Regions from separate parts of the Lysinibacillus sp. NPDC059133 genome, predicted to be linked through region 1. Evidence: riboswitches for the same ligand, from Rfam matches in the RefSeq annotation. Region 1 holds a riboswitch; each other region holds the start of a gene.
What was found. Region 1 has a riboswitch for S-adenosylmethionine ahead of ACFXN8_RS16045 (bifunctional homocysteine S-methyltransferase/methylenetetrahydrofolate reductase). Riboswitches for the same ligand answer to the same signal wherever they lie in the genome.
Positions count from the first base shown of each region.

Region 1 (4,712 bases):
ATTTTTCTGTTAACAATTTATAAGAACGCTCAGCAATCTCTAGCTTACGATGTCGATCAACCGCCATGCCTTGCTCATCAATTGTCCCCACTACTAAAGAGGCCCCATATTTTTTCACTAGCGGTAAAACTGCGTCAAAACGCTCCTCGCCATCCTCTAAGTTAATAGAATTAATGATGGCTTTCCCTTGAGAAAACTTAAGTGCTTCCTCAATTACTTTTTCATCTGTCGAGTCAATCACAAGAGGTACTTTTACTTTTTTTACAACTTCCTGCATAAAGCCACGAATATCCGCTAGTTCATCGCGATCAGGATTTGCTAAACAAATATCAATAACATGTGCTCCATTTTTCACCTGGGCACGTGCGATTTCTGCTGCTTCCTCAAACTTCCCATCAATAATTAAATTTTTAAACTTACGAGAGCCGATGACATTTGTCCGTTCTCCAATAAATAATGGACGCATAGAATCGTCATACACTAATGGCTCTATGCCTGATACTACATGACCATGTGTTGCATCTGGTAATTGGCGAGGCTTTTCGTACTTTAGCACCTCTCGAATAGCAGCAATATGTGCTGGCGTTGTACCACAGCATCCTCCAACTATATTCAGCCAACCCTTTTCTGCAAAGCCTTTTAGCTTCTGTGACAGCGATTCAGGTGACTCATGATAGCAGCCTTCCTCGTCAGGTAAGCCTGCATTCGGATAACAGCTAATATAGCCTGTTGAAAGCTCTGCTAGTGAACGGATATGATCAGTCATAAACTCTGGTCCAGTCGCACAGTTTAAGCCCACTGACAATGGTTTAATATGCTCGATAGAAATGTAAAAAGCATCAATTGTTTGACCAGCCAGTGTCGTTCCCATCGGTTCAATTGTTCCTGATATCATCACAGGTAGCTCTTTTCCCGTTGCTTCAAAGGCACGAGATACCCCCAATGTTCCTGCCTTAACATTTAGCATATCCTGACTGGTTTCTAGCAACAGAATGTCCGCCCCGGCTTCGATTAATGCCTTTGCCTGAACATAGAAGTTTTCCTCTAACTCATCAAATGTAATACCACCTGTAACCGACAAGGTTTTTGTAGTTGGTCCCATAGCCCCCGCTACAAAACGTGGCCAATCGGATGTTGAAAACTCATCCACTACTTTGCGTGCAATTTCTACAGCGCGTTTATTAATCTCTTCTGCTTTCGCACCAAGATCATATTCATTTAATACAAGTGGAGTACTTCCAAATGTATTTGTACAAATAATATCTGCTCCAGCCTCTAAATATTTCCCATGAATTTTTTCCAGCACATCTGGTCTAGTTAGCACGAGATTTTCATTACAGCCATCATATTCCTCGCCGCCAAAATCCTCTGCCGATAAATTTTCATTTTGTAGCATTGTTCCCATTGCGCCATCAAGAATTAAAATTCGTTTCTCTAGTTGTTCTTCAATCAAGTGCTTAGCCATTTATACTTACCCCTTTTTTCTGTTCATCCAATTGCTCAATAAATTTCATTAATTCTAGTGTCATATCGTAGCGTAAAAATGGTGTGATGAGGTAAATACCATTGAAATATTCCGTTGCTACTTCTACTAATTCCTTGGCAATTGCAATTCCTTCTAGTGTTGCGCGTTCCTTATCTTCGCCACAAGCCTTCATACGTGCTAACGCATCATCAGATAGTTTGATGCCTGGCACTTCATGGTGTAAGAACTCCGCACTTTTATAGCTCGTTACTGGCATAATGCCTATATAAATTGGTGTTTCTAAATGCTTTGTCGCCTCGTAAATTTCCACGATTTTTTCCTTTGAATAAACAGGCTGTGAAATAAAATAATCTGCCCCATATTCAATTTTCTTTTCTAATCGAGAGACAGCGCGATCGAGCACACGTACGTTAGGATTAAAGGCAGCCGCCACAGAGAAATTCGCCTTTTTACGAAGTGGTTTCCCTGAAAACGATACACCTTCATTTAACTGTTTTATTAATTGGATGAGCTCCATTGAAGAGACGTCATAAACGCTAGTAGCCCCTGGGAAATCACCTACCTTTGTCGGATCTCCAGTCACTGCTAAAATATCATGAATTCCTAGTGCATTTAATCCCATTAAATGTGATTGAAGACCAATTAAATTACGATCTCGGCATGTTATATGGGTTAACGGGCGTACCCCATGCGTTTCTTTCAGTAAGGCACCCATTGCGACATTACTAATCCTTGGTGAAGCAAGTGAATTATCTGCCATCATGACTACATCCGCGCCAGCCTCATATAATTTTTTTGCCCCTTCAATAAAGCCTTCGATTTCTAAATGTCTTGGTGTATCTAACTCCACAATAATCGAGCGTTCCCGTTTTACTTTTACATGTAATGGCTCATAATTTGCTGGCTCTGCCTCACGGACAACCTCTACTTTTTCTGGCTTTGCATACTTTTTCTCGACCGGGGATAGCTCCTCTAAGTACTTCTTCGCTGCAGCAATATGCTTTGGTGTCGTACCACAGCAGCCACCAATTAAACGTACCCCCTGATCACGAAGCTCTACAGCTGCTCGACCAAAATAATCTGCCTCCGACTCATATACGACACGGCCATCCTCCAAATCAAGGAGAGAGGCGTTCGGATATGCTGACATAAATGCCTTTTTAGGAAGCTCTACTCCTTCGAATGCTTGTATAGTATGGTGAGGACCTAAGCGACAGTTAACACCAACGATATCAGCACCTAGCGCTTCAAGTTTATGTAAGGCGTTATTTAAGCTCATTCCATTTTGCAAAATTCCGGGTTCGTGCATAGAAACTTGAGCAATAATCGGTAATTTCGTTTTAGCTCGTAGCATTGTTAAAGTCGCTGTTAGCTCTTCAAAATCATAATACGTTTCAAGTAAAAGACCATCTGGATTTCCTGCAAGTAAAACAGTTGCCTGCTCATCAACTGTTGCTAAAATTTCCTCTAACGTTGCGTCACTTTTACGAATACCACGGATTCCTCCAATAGTACCTAAGACAAATTGTCCACCATCTGCCGCTGCTCGTTTTGCAATCGTTATAGCAGCTTCATTAAACTGCTGCACACGAGATTCTAATCCATAACGGGCTAATTTTATGGCATTAGCTCCGTAAGTGTTCGTTTGAATAATATCGGCACCAGCTGCTATATATTCTCTATGAATCTTTTCAATTAATTCAGGTCTCTGTACATTCATTTCCTCATGGCAGTACTCCAAGCCATAGCCGTATAAAACCGTACCAATTGCGCCATCTGCTGTAAGAACATGCGTTTTTAACCTTTCAAGCAATCCCATAAAACTAGCCTCTCTTCCCTTATCTTTAAAATAAAAAAAAGCCTTCTTTCATAAAAAAAGAAGGCTTTTACGTCGTTTCGTAATTGTTTTTCCTTCTCATCTTCGACTCAACGGTCTTCTGGATTTAGCACCTGACAATAAGTTGGTTGCTGAAGCTTCATAGGGCCAGTCCCTCAGCTTCTCTTGATAAGAATGTAGTATGAATTTTTTAAATAATTAAAAGAATCATATCGTTTACGAACGATTGAGTCAAGACTATTTCACAGAACAGAGGATAATTTTTACGAAAAACATTATATTTTGATTTAATTCAGACAATTACGATAGTTTTCCAGCAAGTTCCTCACCAATTTTTTTACCATTTTGAATACATGCACCTATGCCTACTCCAAAATAAGAGCATCCCGCTATTGATAAATTTGGATAGTTTTCCTCAAGCTCTTGCAAGAGACCTTGCAACGCTTCACGATGTGCCAAGTCGTACTTCGGCATTTGATCAATCCATTTTGTCACGTCAACAATAGTTGGCGTTTCCTCAATCCCCAAGCTTTTTCTTACATCCTCTAGGGCAACAGTTGCTAACTCTTCATCTGTCATCACACGTAATCTCTCATACTCAGGGTTAATGCTCTTATAAAAAAGTCGTACAAGTAATTTTCCTTCTGCTGAGGTGTGTTTCCACTTGCGACTTGTCCACGTTGCTGCATTACAAATAACATCCGAATTATGTGACACAATATAGCCTGTTCCATCTGCTGGTAATCTATTATCGGGTACATCAAATCCTAAGTACATCGTAATGGCGGATGCAGTATTGAATCGTTCAAAATAGCAGTTCAAAGATTCATCCTGCAATAAACTTTGTACCGCTTCATTTGGCAGTGCCATTACAACATGATTTGCTTCAATCATTTTTCCGTTTGCTAATGTAACAGCGTATTGATTCTCCTGCTTTTTAACATTTGTAGTGGCAATCCCTTTTATAATTTCTACATCCGTTAATGTTTCTTCAAGTCGATCTATTAGTGAAGATAACCCATTTCTAAATGAAATAAATTTCTTATTGGCGGCTTTCACAAATTGTTCCCTGTTTGCATCGAAACCTTTAATAATACTACCGTAATCGTTTTTGTAATCGATTAAATACGGTAAAGTGGAAGCAATGGAAAGCTGATTTAAATCTCCTGAATATACACCTGCAAGTACGGGCGCTATTTGGTTTTGAACAAGCTCCTCACCTAAATAGTATGTTAAAAATTCCCCGATAGAGCTTTCTTTTGTAAACACTTCATTTGGCATGGTTAAATCTTTTAACGCTTCTTTTTTACCTTTCTCTGATACAAGCGTGCTTTCCTCAAGAGATTGTAAGCTCATAGGAATACCGAACGTTGAGTCTGCAGGGATGGC
Region 1 is NZ_JBHZDH010000031.1:8,187-12,898, forward strand. It holds gene metH (methionine synthase) at 1-1,465, opposite strand, end outside; gene ACFXN8_RS16045 (bifunctional homocysteine S-methyltransferase/methylenetetrahydrofolate reductase) at 1,458-3,305, opposite strand; SAM riboswitch class I at 3,399-3,498, opposite strand; gene ACFXN8_RS16050 (protoporphyrinogen oxidase) at 3,624-4,712, opposite strand, start outside.

Region 2 (4,712 bases), on a different contig from region 1:
CAATATCGTAGAACTTTAATAAATTTTATGTATGTCAAAGGAGAACGCTATGGCTACTCATCATAATCAATCAGAATAGCGACGGCAATTGTACATCTGTTGCGGCTGACGCTTTGCTTTCGCACCAAAAAAACTGGTTGCTAAAGTTTGATTTTATTACTCAAAATCAGAGAAACATGTAAGAGAATACAAGCTGTATGAATTGGTTGATTGGAGTGGAGGCTGGGCGACTCCTTGGGGATCAGCGTCACAGATGAGACCCTGGAGCGAGCAACGCGAGTGAAGCGGCTCATCGGACGCCCCCAGGAAAGCGCCCAGTCGGAACGGAAATCAACCCCACGCTTTGGCTTGAAGAGTTTCATTTTGGTTCGTAACGGTTATGATGGTATACTACAGAAAATGAGTGAGACACTGAAAATGTAGTGTCCTAAACTGATAGTAGAGGAGCCTATAAATGACGATTCAATTTATTCATTATCCGAAATGTACTACTTGTAAAAAAGCTCAAAAATGGCTAAATGACAATGGAATTTCATACGAAGAGGTACACATTGTCGAACAACCGCCTACAAAGGACGAATTATCAAACTTATGGCATGCAAGTGGACAACCGTTAAAGAAATTTTTCAATACTTCTGGTATGAAATATCGCGAGCTTGGCTTGAAGGATAAACTTGCTGAAATGACTGAAGAGGAGCAACTTGAACTGCTTGCATCAGATGGTATGTTGATTAAACGTCCGATTGTAACCGATGGAAAAAAAGTTACTTTAGGGTTTAAAGAATCAGATTTTGAGCAAGCTTGGAAATAACCTCTTTTAATCTTGTTTTTATGGAAGAAGTATGGCACACTGAAATTGAATATATTACATATTTATGGAGGGGTTTTTGCATGAATACACCTAAAGACTTACGTTACTCTGAAGAGCACGAATGGGTTAAAGTAGAAGATGGAAAAGTACGTATCGGTATTTCTCATTTCGCACAATCTGAACTTGGAGATATCGTTTTCGTTGAGCTTCCACAAGTTGGCGACGAAATCAAAACTGATGATCCATTCGGTAGCGTAGAATCTGTAAAAACAGTTTCTGAATTATACGCACCAATCTCAGGTACAGTAGTTGAAGTAAATGCAGATTTAGAAGATAGCCCAGAATTCGTTAATGAATCACCATATGAAAAAGCATGGATGGTCGTTGTAGAGCCTGCTGATGCATCAGAAATTGAAAAGCTTATGACAGCTGAGCAATACGATGAAATGATTGCAGAATAAGACAAGCTTATAAGACAAGCCTGTAATAGAAAAACGTCGGAATCTACCGACGTTTTTTATTATCTGCATTCATCCCCATTACAGTTAATGAGGATGAATGCAAGTATATCCCTTATCAATAGGTGTCTAACAGTATCAACGACAAGATTTATTGATATAATGAATGATAAGGGATATGTCTAAACGGGGGTGGCGTGATGTTCGAGGGGAAATGCTTAATTGTCGAAGGCCGTTCGGATAAGCTTCAAATTGAACCTATTTTAAATGAAAATGTTAAAATACTTTGTACGAATGGTACAATTGGTGTGCATCAATTAGAAGAATTACTCGATCCATATGAGGGCTGTGAGCTTTATACATTTTTTGATGCAGATACATCGGGTGATAAGCTACGAGCATTAATGGACAGACATTATCCAGAGGCTGAGCATTTACGTACAATGCCAACATATAAGGAAGTTGAGACAACTCCGAGGAAGGTGTTAGCGGCGATTTTGCTTCGTGCACATTTCTCAATCCATAATGAATATATTTTGTAAGGTTGCGTGAAAAAAGATGGAAGAATGGTCAAAAGAGCAGTGGGACGCGACTGTGCAGTCCGGTGAAAAGGCTGCCTTTTATTTATATACGCCAATGTGTGGAACGTGTACAGTTGCATCGAAAATGATGACGGTTGTTGAGCAATTGCTGCCACAGCTACAGGTCGGTAAAGCGAATATTAATTTTATAGAGCAAATAGCTTATGCTCATAAAATCGAAAGTGTACCATGTTTGCTCGTCTGTGAAGGCGGAGAAGTGACAGAAAAGGTTTATGCCTTTCAATCGGTACCATATTTATACGAATTGTTGAAAAATTAATTGACTGAATATTAATCGCGTGGTAAAGTAACAAATATATTAAAAAAACAATAAATATATCGAACTCTTATAAAGAGCGGCGGAGGGAAGTGCCCTATGAAGCCCGGCAACCATCACTTAGTGAAAAGGTGCCAAATCACCCAAAGATTTATCTTTGACAGATGAGAGAACGGTTTAGCGTATAAGTTACGTGACCCCTTCTACTTGTCTATAAGTGAAGGGGTTTTTTAATTTCTTTCAGCGGGTGTCCAAAACCTGCTGAAATAGAGGAACTCAGTCTAAGAACACCACGTCCTGTGGCAATTTATCTGTGCGAAAGCGAAGCGACAGCAACACGGTTTTAACTGTGCGAAAGCGAAGCGACAGCAACAACACACGACTGAGTGACCAACATCCTGCTGGCCTAAAGCCTCCGGCGGATGTCACGGAATCGGAAAGGAGTTCAATATAGGATGTTAGCCTAAAACCATCGCATCCATGCGATAACGGCTAACTGACCTGCATCGGTGCTGCTGCCGCTACGCTTTCGCGCAAAAAACATCTGCAGGCCTAAGCACAAAGCCGATTCCGGACACAATTATGCCGAGGCAAAATTGATATGAGAAAAGGAGAATTCGCTATGATCAATCTTCAAAATATTACGAAGAAATACAAAACCACAAATGGCGAATTAACAGCAGTTAAAGACGTCAACCTTTCTATTAATAAAGGTGAAATTTTTGGTATTATCGGCTATAGTGGCGCTGGTAAAAGTACAATGATTCGCTTGTTAAACGGTTTAGAAAAGCCTACATCTGGTACGGTGACGGTTAACAATCAAGAATTTTCATCCATAAAGGGGCAAAAGCTCAGAGATGCTAGACAAAAGGTTAGTATGATTTTCCAACATTTCAATTTGCTTTGGTCTAGGACTGTTGAAGAAAACATCGCTTTTCCACTAGAAATCGCAGGTGTTCCAAAGGCAAAACGTGAAGCACGTGTGAAAGAATTAATCACTTTAGTTGGCCTAGAAGGGCGCGCTAACGCATATCCATCACAATTATCAGGTGGACAAAAGCAACGTGTAGGCATCGCTCGTGCACTTGCTAATAATCCAGAGGTATTGTTATGTGATGAGGCAACATCCGCACTCGATCCGGAGACAACAGATGCTATTCTAGATTTACTTGTCGATATTAATGAACGATTAGGTTTAACGATTGTGTTAATCACACATGAAATGCACGTTATTCGCAAAATTTGCCATCGTGTAGCGGTTATGGAAGCTGGAGAAATTGTAGAGCGTGGTGAAGTGTTACAAGTATTCCAAGCTCCACAAGCGGCCATTACAAAAAAATTCGTTTCTCAAATTACAGATACGAAGGAAACACAGGAAACTGTGGCACAAATTAAAGTAAATTACCCTGATGGACAACTTGTTAAGCTAATCTTTGTAGGAGAAAAAACAGAGCAGCCGATCATTTCACATCTTGTGAAACAGTTTGATGTAGAAGTAAGTATTGTTCATGGTAATATTTCACAAACGAAAAATGGCGCGTACGGTACACTTATTGTGCAAATTGATGGCACAGAGGCGAATGTTGCTGCTGCACTTAGCTACTTGCATACAGTCGAAGTACAAACGGAGGTGATTGCCAATGCTAACTAGTCTCTTTCCGAATGTCGACTGGGAAAAAATGTGGGACGCTACGTATGAAACGTTGTACATGACAACAATCTCTACGGTTATCACATTTATACTTGGATTAGTAATTGGGATCTTATTATTTTTATCAAGTCCAAACCAGCTATGGGCCAATAAACTGGTGAACTTTTTAACAGGTTCAATCGTTAACATTTTCCGTTCGATTCCATTTATCGTTTTGATTATCTTATTAATTCCATTTACAAAATTTTTACTCGGCACAATTCGCGGCGCAGATGCGGCTTTACCAGCACTAATTATCGGAGCTGCACCATTCTATGCACGAATGGTATTAATTTCCTTACGTGAAATCGATAAAGGTGTGATTGAAGCGGCTCGTTCAATGGGTGCTAAAACGTCAACAATCATTTGGAAAGTATTAATTCCAGAAGCGTTACCAGCGCTTATTTCTGGTCTTACTGTAACGGCTGTAGCACTTGTTGGTTATACTGCGATGGCAGGTATTATCGGTGCAGGTGGTCTAGGAAACTTAGCATTCTTAGATGGTTTCCAACGTAATCGCACAGATGTAACATTAATGGCAACTATATTAATCTTAATAGTAGTATTTATTATTCAATGGATTGGCGACTTCATTACAGCCAAAACAGATAAACGCTAAAAAGGCGCTAATTACAAAAAAGCGCATCTCGCTACGAACATCAGAGAGGTTATTTCGGTTTTATACCGCTAACATACTTTAAACAAGATAAAAGGGAGTGCAAGAAAATGAAGAAATTATTAGCAGGATTATTTTTATCAGTATTAGTACTAGCTTTAGCTGCTTGTGGTGCTGGTAAAAAAGAAGATACAAACTCAAACGCATCATCTGGTGATAAATCAGACAATAAAGAAAATGTAACATTAACAATAGGTGCTTCTAATACGCCTCATGCGA
Region 2 is NZ_JBHZDH010000006.1:1,380-6,091, reverse strand. It holds gene ACFXN8_RS04805 (arsenate reductase family protein) at 455-811, shown strand; gene gcvH (glycine cleavage system protein GcvH) at 892-1,272, shown strand; gene ACFXN8_RS04795 (toprim domain-containing protein) at 1,470-1,811, shown strand; gene ACFXN8_RS04790 (thioredoxin family protein) at 1,828-2,130, shown strand; SAM riboswitch class I at 2,195-2,298, shown strand; gene ACFXN8_RS04785 (methionine ABC transporter ATP-binding protein) at 2,750-3,778, shown strand; gene ACFXN8_RS04780 (methionine ABC transporter permease) at 3,768-4,436, shown strand; gene ACFXN8_RS04775 (MetQ/NlpA family ABC transporter substrate-binding protein) at 4,544-4,712, shown strand, end outside.
Region 2: another riboswitch for S-adenosylmethionine. It lies ahead of ACFXN8_RS04785 (methionine ABC transporter ATP-binding protein); the one in region 1 lies ahead of ACFXN8_RS16045 (bifunctional homocysteine S-methyltransferase/methylenetetrahydrofolate reductase).

Region 3 (4,712 bases), on a different contig from region 1:
CGATGGAAAACTCATTAGTGAATAAGACGAAGGGAGAATAAGCCATGATTATGACGATATTCATTCTAATCATTTCTGCTAGTATTGCCTTTGCCTTCATTCCAACATTAAAAAAAAATAAAGAAACGAAAACGATCGTTATTTTTTCGATTTTTTTATTGCTAGGTGCTGCATTAAATATTGCGGTCTCATTAAGGCTCAAAATTCCGAGCCCACTAGACTTAATTACCTTTATTTTTTCACCAATTAAAGATTTAATCGTCTCCCTGACAAAATAATAAGGCAACTTTATGTTAAGAAAAGGGGTATCGTTCATGATGGAAAAAGAAATAATTAGTTCAAGACAATTTATGATCATTACCCTTCTCTTTTCAATTGGCACAGCCATTTTAATTATCCCTGCAAGTGTAACAAGCGAAGCAAAGCAAGATGCATGGATTGCAGCGATCATTGGTGTCGTTTTAAGTTTGCCCATAATAAAGCTTTTCGTTGCTTTAGGAAATAGAACACCTACCCTTACATTTGTAGAGGCTAATGAAAAGATATTAGGTCGTTTTTTCGGAAAAATTACTGCAATTTGCTTTATAATTATATCCTTACTTTCTGCCGGTGAATTATTATATTTCATTGGAATTTTCATGAAAACGGAAATAATGCCAGAAACACCTACAATGGCCTTTGCATTTATGTTCAGTATTATCATTATTTATGCTGCATTTCTAGGAATTGAAGTTTTTGCTCGTTCTGCAGAAATACTGTTTCCAATATTTGCCCTAATTTTCATTTTCTTTGTAATTTTCATTTCACCATCCATCCAGATTGAAAATTTACAGCCAATAATGGAAACACCAAAAAAATCAGTATTCTTTAGTATGATTCGATTTATAAGTCTTTTTTCATTCCCGCTTGTTGTATTATTAACGATTTTCCCTTCCGCAGTTAACGTCCAAAAATCTGCACAAAAAGGTTTTTACATTGGCACAATTATTGGAGGAATTGCCTTAATTTTGATCATCGCACTGTCTATCCTTGTCCTAGGTCCCGAAAATACAGCTGCTAGGACATTTCCTAGCTATTCATTAGCTCAAAGAATTTCAATCGGTAATTTTTTGCAGCGTATTGAAGTAATTATGGCCGCCATGTGGATAATCTCAATTTATATTAGAACTTTTATGTATTTTTATGCTTCGGTTATCGGTATCGCACAAATATTTAAAATTAAAAATCATCGACCGCTCATTTTTCCACTCGGTATGATTATCCTTGGAATTTCACAAATTGTTCATCCTAATATCATTCATTCAGATATTTACAATAGAGATACATGGCCAATATTTTCCTTCGTTTTCATGATTTTATTACCATTAGTTTTATTACTTGTCGCGATGATTCGTAAAATTAATGGGAATCAAGGAAATACTACGCAATGTAGTAGTAATACACAAAATGAAAATGGTAGTAATAACGGAAATGCTACACAAAGTGACAGTAGTAGCAATAGCCAAAATTCTTCTCAGAGTCAAAATTGCAGTAATGGTGGTAATGCTTCTCAAAATGAAAGTAGTAACAATGACCAAAATTCTTCTCAGAGTCAACATAATAGCAGCAATGGTGGTAATGCTTCTCAAAATGAAAGTAGTAACAATGACCAAAATTCTTCTCAGAGTCAAAATAGCAACAATGGTGGTAATGCTTCTCAAAATGAAAGTAGTAACAATGGCCAAAATTCTTCTCAGAGTCAACATAGCAGCAATGGTGGTAATGCTTCTCAAAATGAAAGTAATAACAATGGCCAAAATTCTTCTCAGAGTCAAAATAGCAGTAATAGCGGAAATGCTTCTCAAAGTGAAAGTAACAATAACGAAAACGCTGTTCAAAATGAAAGTAGCAGTAATGCCGAAAAGCCTACACAAAGTGAAAATAGCAACAATGGCGGAAATGCTCCTAAAAGTATGAGTGACAACGATACCGGTAATACTACACAGAATGATAGCGATACCGGCAATACTCCAAATAGTGATAAGAATGGAAAATCGCCAGACAATTAACAGCAATGTGGTTCATCACCAAAAGTTGTGCGTGACATTTGTTGATTAGAGTGGAGACTGGGCGACTCTTCAGGGACCAGCGTCACGCGTCACAGATAAGACCCTGCAGCGAAGCGGAGCGGCTCATCGGACGCCTCAGGAAAGCGCCCAGTCGGGAACATAGTAAAGTAAAAAATGATGACCCTAAAATATCAAGGTCATCATTTTTAATTGCTATTGAACATTAATCAATTATGCCTCGGCATAATTGCGTACGGAGTGCTAACGCAGCGTCAGCAACGTGTGTTGACTGTGCGAAAGCGTAGTGAAACGTAGCGACAGCGGCAGCAACGGATATTTGGACACCCGCTGAAAGAAGTTAAATATGATATTCAATTTGATCAACGAAATCCCATTCGTATGGTGTTTCTTGGTAAACATAGTAGTTCAGCCAATTTGAGAATAATAAATGTGTATGGGCACGCCACGTATTAATCGGTTCATTTCCTGGATCATCATTTGGGAAGTAATTCACGGGTACCTCAATATCTAATCCTTTCGCAACATCACGACTATATTCATCCGCTAAAGTTGTCGCATCATATTCAAGATGGCCAGTAATCATAATGTTTTTATTATCCTTAGATTGCACAATGAAAACACCCGCATCTTCTGAATAAGATAGTAATCGTAAATCAGGATGGTTAAGTACTTCATCAATTGATACGGATGTATAACGTGAATGTGGTGCCGTAAATGAATCACTAAAGCCACGTACTAAATCCACCGTTAAATCCGTAATGACATGAGAGTATACACCTGAGCATTTAGCAGGAAGCTCAATTTTACCGATATCGTAATGATGGTATAACGCTGCCTGAGCACCCCAACATATATGTAAGACTGATGTTACGTTTGTTTTGGACCAATCCATAATTTCTGAAATTTCCTGCCAGTAGTTCACTTCTTCAAATGCCATTTTTTCTACTGGTGCACCCGTAATAATCATGCCATCATAGCGACGATGACGAATTTGATTAAACGTCGTATAAAATAATTGCAAATGTGATTTACTAACATTTTTCGATTCATGTGTAGCCGTATTTAAAAATGTAATATTCACCTGTAACGGTGTATTACCTAATAAACGTAGTAATTGCAGCTCTGTTTTTTCTTTTTCCGGCATTAAATTAAAAATTAAGATATTTAATGGACGAATTTGTTGAGTTTTCGCTCTGTCCTCTTCCATAACGAATATTTTTTCCTCACGTAAATGTTCTCCAGCTGGTAAGTTTTTTGGAATATTAATTGGCATCTTGCATTCCCCTCTCTAGTTAAAATCAATTGGGCCTTAGTCTCCATGCACAGGCCCTGTTCAAAGCTCATTAAGTCTTCTTTTTCGATGAAATTAAAAAATCCCCCTCATTCCATTTGAGATAGAATGAGAAGGATTTTTCCACGTTCACTCTTATCTCTCAAAGGACAAATCCTTTGCTGGAATTAGCACCTTTCTAACTTTTGTTAGAGGTTGCTGAAGCGTCATCGGGCCAAATCCCTCAACTTCTCATGATAAGATTATTTAATTAAAAAGAATTGTAACACGAACAATTAAGAATATCAATAATACATAGAATATTTTGTTATTAACCATGCATGTCATGATGTAATTTGTTTAACACTAATCTTGAAACTATGTCTACATATTTTATGGTAAACAAGCTGTAATTATGTTAACATATACCTTTAGTAACAGAGAGGAACGTGAATAGTTTGATTAAAATTGAATTTCCAAAACCAGATTTAGTAATTCGCCAACGCGAACAAGATTTAAAGCCAGGTGATGTACCAATCACACCGTACCATGGTTTTATTGATTTCCATAAAATCACACGTGAAAACGGTGGTATTTTCTTATTTTACAATGAAGAGAACGAACTATTATTTGTCGGTAAAGCTCGTAAAATTCGTCAACGTATTAAGAAGCATTTTGAGGACAATGTGTCACCGATGAAAAATCATCGTAATGAAATTTTCAAAATTGAAGTGTATGAAGTGGAAGATCCAATGGAACGTGAAATTTACGAAACATACGCGATCAATTCATTCCGCGCTAAATACAATGTTGATAAAGTTTTTTATTAAGATAAAAAATACTATTTAACAAAAAATAAGAGTCTGCTCGCCATCCTGTAATGTACATGATGGCGAGCAGATTCTTTTTAATATTTTACTCTACAAAAAATGCTTTACGTTCTTTCGTAATCCATTCCTCAAGCTCCATCTCATCGCGCTTTAACAGTCGATTAACAAGCACGTCATGCCATATATAATCCTCTAATAAATAGATATGAACAGGATCATTTGTAATAAAAGCCGTTTCTTGATTTGACGGTGAGTGACCATAAATCATCTCTTGACCATCTACAGACAGAATAAACCAATGGGGCGTGGAAGCTGTCCTCGTATATTGAGTAACGCGATGCTGGTCAATGGTTGCAACATTTTCATCCACATACAATGTAATACCATGAACCGGAATGTGCTGAGCGACCGCATGTATATCTTCTCGCAATTCTTCATACATATCTACCCACATTGATAATAGTACTTTTTTCTCCGCTTTTTTTAATAACGACTGACAATAATTGACGATTGCCTCTTTTCCTTTTAACGTGACAACCTTAT
Region 3 is NZ_JBHZDH010000004.1:137,871-142,582, forward strand. It holds gene ACFXN8_RS03985 (Ger(x)C family spore germination protein) at 1-41, shown strand, start outside; gene ACFXN8_RS03990 (hypothetical protein) at 45-278, shown strand; gene ACFXN8_RS03995 (GerAB/ArcD/ProY family transporter) at 315-2,048, shown strand; gene metA (homoserine O-acetyltransferase MetA) at 2,407-3,342, opposite strand; SAM riboswitch class I at 3,493-3,603, opposite strand; gene ACFXN8_RS04005 (nucleotide excision repair endonuclease) at 3,798-4,169, shown strand; gene ACFXN8_RS04010 (TrmB family transcriptional regulator) at 4,255-4,712, opposite strand, start outside.
Region 3: another riboswitch for S-adenosylmethionine. It lies ahead of metA (homoserine O-acetyltransferase MetA); the one in region 1 lies ahead of ACFXN8_RS16045 (bifunctional homocysteine S-methyltransferase/methylenetetrahydrofolate reductase).

Region 4 (4,712 bases), on a different contig from region 1:
CAAGCCATTCTTCAAGCTCCAAAGGACATTCAATCTTTTCTAACCGATACTTTTGAATTGTTATTTCAACTAGTTCATTCAACCAAATTGCTTGCAAAGGGCCGCTTACAGTCTGGAATGTAATCGAAGAATTGACGGGTACAATTCCTTGTTTCCAAAGTAAAAAAGCGCTAGCGATTGTTCCATGTCCACAAATCGGTATTTCCTTTGCTGGTGTAAACCATCTAAGAAAAAAATCATGCTCCTTCTTTTGGACAAAAGCTGTTGTTGGTACGGGAATCTCCTGAGCAATTTTCTGCATGGTCGACTCAGGTATTGTTGAATCAAGTAAACAGACTGCTGCGGGATTTCCCTTGTAAAGTTCTGTAGTAAAAGCATTGACGATAAAATATGAGACTTTGTTCAATTTTTTCACCTCATAAATATAATCGGGTCTCTTTTAGTTTTTAGTTAACTGAAAAGACTCTAGACATTTAGTAAAAAAAGTAATACTATTTGCTTCATATCTTTAATAATTATTATATTCTGAAAAAGGTGAACATGGATGGAATTCTCAAAAAAACTACAGCAACTTCCAACTCAATTTTTTGCAGCACTTGTGCAAAAAGTAAACACTGCTCTAGCTGAAGGGCGTGATGTTATTAATCTTGGTCAAGGTAATCCTGACCAACCCACTCCTTCACACATTATTAAAGCATTACAGGAGGCAGCAGAAAATCCTCAAAATCATAAATACTCTCCATTTCGTGGCATAGCAGAATTACGCCAAGCAGCAGCAAACTTCTACAAACGTGAATACAATGTTGACATTGATCCTGACACAGAAGTAGCTATTCTCGGTGGTACGAAAATTGGTCTTGTTGAGTTACCGTTAGCCGTTTTAAACCCCGGGGATACTATGCTATTACCCGATCCTGGATATCCAGATTACTTATCAGGTGTCGTATTAGGCGATGTTAATTTTGAAGTCATGCCTCTTTTTGCAGAAAATCATTTCCTGCCCGATTATAATGCTTTATCCGATGCAGTAAAAGAAAAGGCAAAGCTGCTTTACTTGAATTACCCGAATAATCCAACTGGCGGTACTGCAACACTTGAATTTTTCGAGGACACAGTACGCTTTGCAAAAGAGCACAACATTATCGTAGCACATGATTTTGCCTACGGAGCGATTGGATTTGACGGCAATAAACCTATCAGCTTCCTCCAAGCTGACGGTGCAAAAGATGTCGGTATCGAAATGTATACATTATCCAAAACGTATAATATGGCAGGCTGGCGCATTGGTTTTGCAGTTGGTAACCCCGATATTGTTGCAGCCATTAACCTTATTCAAGATCATCTATTTTGTAGTCAATTCCCCGCAGTGCAACAAGCGGCGGCAGTTGCACTTACCGCTTCACAGAGTTGCACTGACAAGTTAAGAGCAACTTATGAGCGTCGACGAAATGTCCTGATCGAAGAAGCTCAGCGAATTGGTTGGCAAGTAGCGGCACCAAGAGGCTCTTTCTTTGCATGGCTCCCTGTTCCATTAGGTTTTACGAGTGAACAATTTGCCGATTTATTGCTCGACAAGGCTGATATCGCAGTAGCTGCAGGCAATGGCTTCGGTCAATATGGTGAAGGCTATGTACGGGTTGGTTTACTTGTTAGCGAAGACCGCTTACGTGAAGCGATTAGCAGAATTGAAAAATTAAACTTATTTAGCTCATAAACATTTCAATCCCCCTACTTGAGTAGACTCTACCCGAAAAACTGTTCCATTAGCACAAACTTGCTATGGGAACAGTTTTTTATTTCACTATCTTTTTTTGTTGCTCCAACCCTACTTCTAGCGGATTCTTTTTCAACTAAATATTATAATAAAATAAAAAATTTTAAAAATTCGATTGACTTACTATATTCTATAATTTATATTAGTTCTATCGGATTTACAAAAAAATATTATAAATCTCTTATCAAGAGTAGCTGAGGGACTGGCCCTATGAAGCTCGGCAACCTCCTTTTTTTAAGGAAGGTGCTAAATCCTGCAAACGATCATCGTTTGATAGATAAGAGAGGACGTTTTTTCATGAGCCTCTCTTAGTTTATAAGAGAGTTTTTTTTATTTTTAACTACCGATAAAACAACTTTGGAGGTATGTTTCATGAAAAAGAAAAACAAATTTTTATTAGGTTTAGCGAGTCTCACATTAGTAGCAGCATTAGTAGGCTGCGGTACTAAAGAAGACAGTAAAGATAGTCAAGATAAGGCTATTAATGAAAATAAAATTGTAGTGGGTGTGACTTCTGGTCCACACGAACAAATTGCAGAGGTTGTTGCAAAAGTTGCCAAAGAAAATGGCTTAGAGGTTGAACTAAAAACTTTCTCTGATTATGTTTTACCAAATACATCGTTAGCCGAGGGTGATCTTGATGTAAATAGTTATCAACACAAGCCATTCCTCGATGCATTTAACAAAGATCACAAAACAGATTTAGTGCCAGTAGGAAAAACAATTTTAAATCCTATGGGCATATACTCTGAGAAATATAAATCATTCGATGAGGTTCCTGATGGTGCAACATTCGGGTTACCAAATGATCCAACGAACGGGGCTCGTGCTCTATTTGTCCTTCAAGAGGCAGGCATCATTAAATTAAAAGAAGGTGCAGACTTAACAGCATCTATTCGCGATGTCGAAGAAAACAAAAGGAATTTTAAATTCATTGAATTAGAAGCTGCACAAATTCCGAAGCAGCTTAGTGAAGTAGATGTAGCAGCTATTAATACGAACTTCGCTCTTGATGCTGGCATTAATCCTAAAAAAGATTCAATCCTTTTAGAGTCTACTGACTCTCCTTATGTGAATTACATTGCAGTCCGTGCTGAAAACGAAGACGACCCAACAATCAAAAAGTTCGTTGAAGCTTATCAATCTGATGAAGTACGCAAATTTATTGAAGAAGAATTCAAAGGTTCTGTTATTCCGGGCTGGTAATTGACGATTAAGGACCTTTCATACAATCGAGAATCTGCGAGACTCCTACGGAAAACTAGCAGATTCTTGCTTTATAGAAGGGCTTAGAAAGGAGATATCACAGTATGATTCAATTAGAAAATATAACAAAAGAATTTAAAACTAAAAAAGATATCGTCAAAGCAGTAGATGGTATTAACTTGCATGTTAAAAAAGGTGAAATTCATGGAGTTATTGGCTACAGTGGTGCAGGAAAAAGTACCCTTATACGCTGTGTCAACTTATTAGAGCGTCCAACAACAGGAAAAGTATTGATCGACAATGTAGATATTACTTCCCTTTCTCTAAACGACCTTCGCAAAACACGTCAAAAAATCGGGATGATCTTCCAGCATTTTAATCTCTTGAAAACAGCGACTGTTTACAACAATATCGCGGTACCATTAAAACTTCTAGGCTATAACGACTCTGAAGTGAAAAACCGCGTTGCAAAATATGCAGAAATTGTTGGCCTAACAGAGAAATTAGATAGCTACCCTAGTCAGCTTTCTGGGGGGCAAAAGCAACGTGTCGCTATTGCACGTGCTCTTGCCCAAGAGCCTGAGATTTTGCTCAGTGATGAAGCGACAAGTGCTCTCGATCCTGAAACAACTGACGCTATTCTTGAGCTTCTCTTGAAAATTAATCGTGAGCTGGGCATCACTATTTTACTCATTACACATGAAATGAATGTTATTCAAAAAATTTGCGATGATGTATCCGTTCTTGAATCAGGGACAGTTGTGGAATATGGCTCTGCTATAGAGCTATTTTCGAAGCCTCAGCATCCAACGACACGAAAATTTTTAAATACCATTTCTCAACGTAATTTATCTCCTTCCCTTATCGAGCAATTAAATGTTTCGGGAAGTGTTATTCGTTTAACATTCCTTGGCGAAAGTACCGGGAAACCTTTACTTGCAGAAGTGAGCAAAGTTTATGATGTACAACCAAATATTTTAACAGCCAATATCATTGAATTAAAAAACGGCATTGTCGGTAATATTGTCGTGCATCTACACGGTGAGGCATATATCGTAGAAAAAGCACTTAAATATTTTACAGAAAATGGGGTAAGCGTTGAGGAATTAGGAGGCGAATTATATGAATAGCATTCAAAGCTTCTTTGCAGATTGGTCAGATGTTATCGGGAAATCCATTATCGAAACGTTCCAAATGGTCGGGATTTCATTATTCTTTTCTATTTTAATCGGGATCCCTTTAGGGCTTTTAATCGTTTTAACTCGTCCGGGACAATCGTTTGAAAATAAATTTCTCTATCAATTTTTCAATTTATTTATTAATATTATTCGCTCGGTACCGTTCATTATTTTACTATTCTTCATTTTACCGTTCACAAAGATAATCGTTGGCACAACTATTGGTGTAAAAGGTGTTATTGTGCCGCTTGTTGTTTATACAGCACCTTACATTGCGCGACTTATGGAAACGGCACTTTTGGAAGTTGATCCAGGTGTTGTGGAAGCTTATACAGCAATGGGTATTAAACGTCGTCACATCATTTGGAATGTCTTACTACGTGAGGCTCGCCCATCCATTATTTTAGGCTTAACAATTGCCACAATCGGTCTGATAGGAGCAACAGCAATGGCAGGAATGGTTGGTGCTGGGGGTTTAGGTGATCTCGCATACCGTTACGGTCATTTACGCTATGAGGTCGATGTGATGTATGCGACAGTGTTTATCTTAATCA
Region 4 is NZ_JBHZDH010000022.1:39,744-44,455, reverse strand. It holds gene ACFXN8_RS13465 (PhzF family phenazine biosynthesis protein) at 1-406, opposite strand, end outside; gene ACFXN8_RS13460 (pyridoxal phosphate-dependent aminotransferase) at 545-1,714, shown strand; SAM riboswitch class I at 1,953-2,058, shown strand; gene ACFXN8_RS13455 (MetQ/NlpA family ABC transporter substrate-binding protein) at 2,147-2,980, shown strand; gene ACFXN8_RS13450 (methionine ABC transporter ATP-binding protein) at 3,085-4,110, shown strand; gene ACFXN8_RS13445 (methionine ABC transporter permease) at 4,103-4,712, shown strand, end outside.
Region 4: another riboswitch for S-adenosylmethionine. It lies ahead of ACFXN8_RS13455 (MetQ/NlpA family ABC transporter substrate-binding protein); the one in region 1 lies ahead of ACFXN8_RS16045 (bifunctional homocysteine S-methyltransferase/methylenetetrahydrofolate reductase).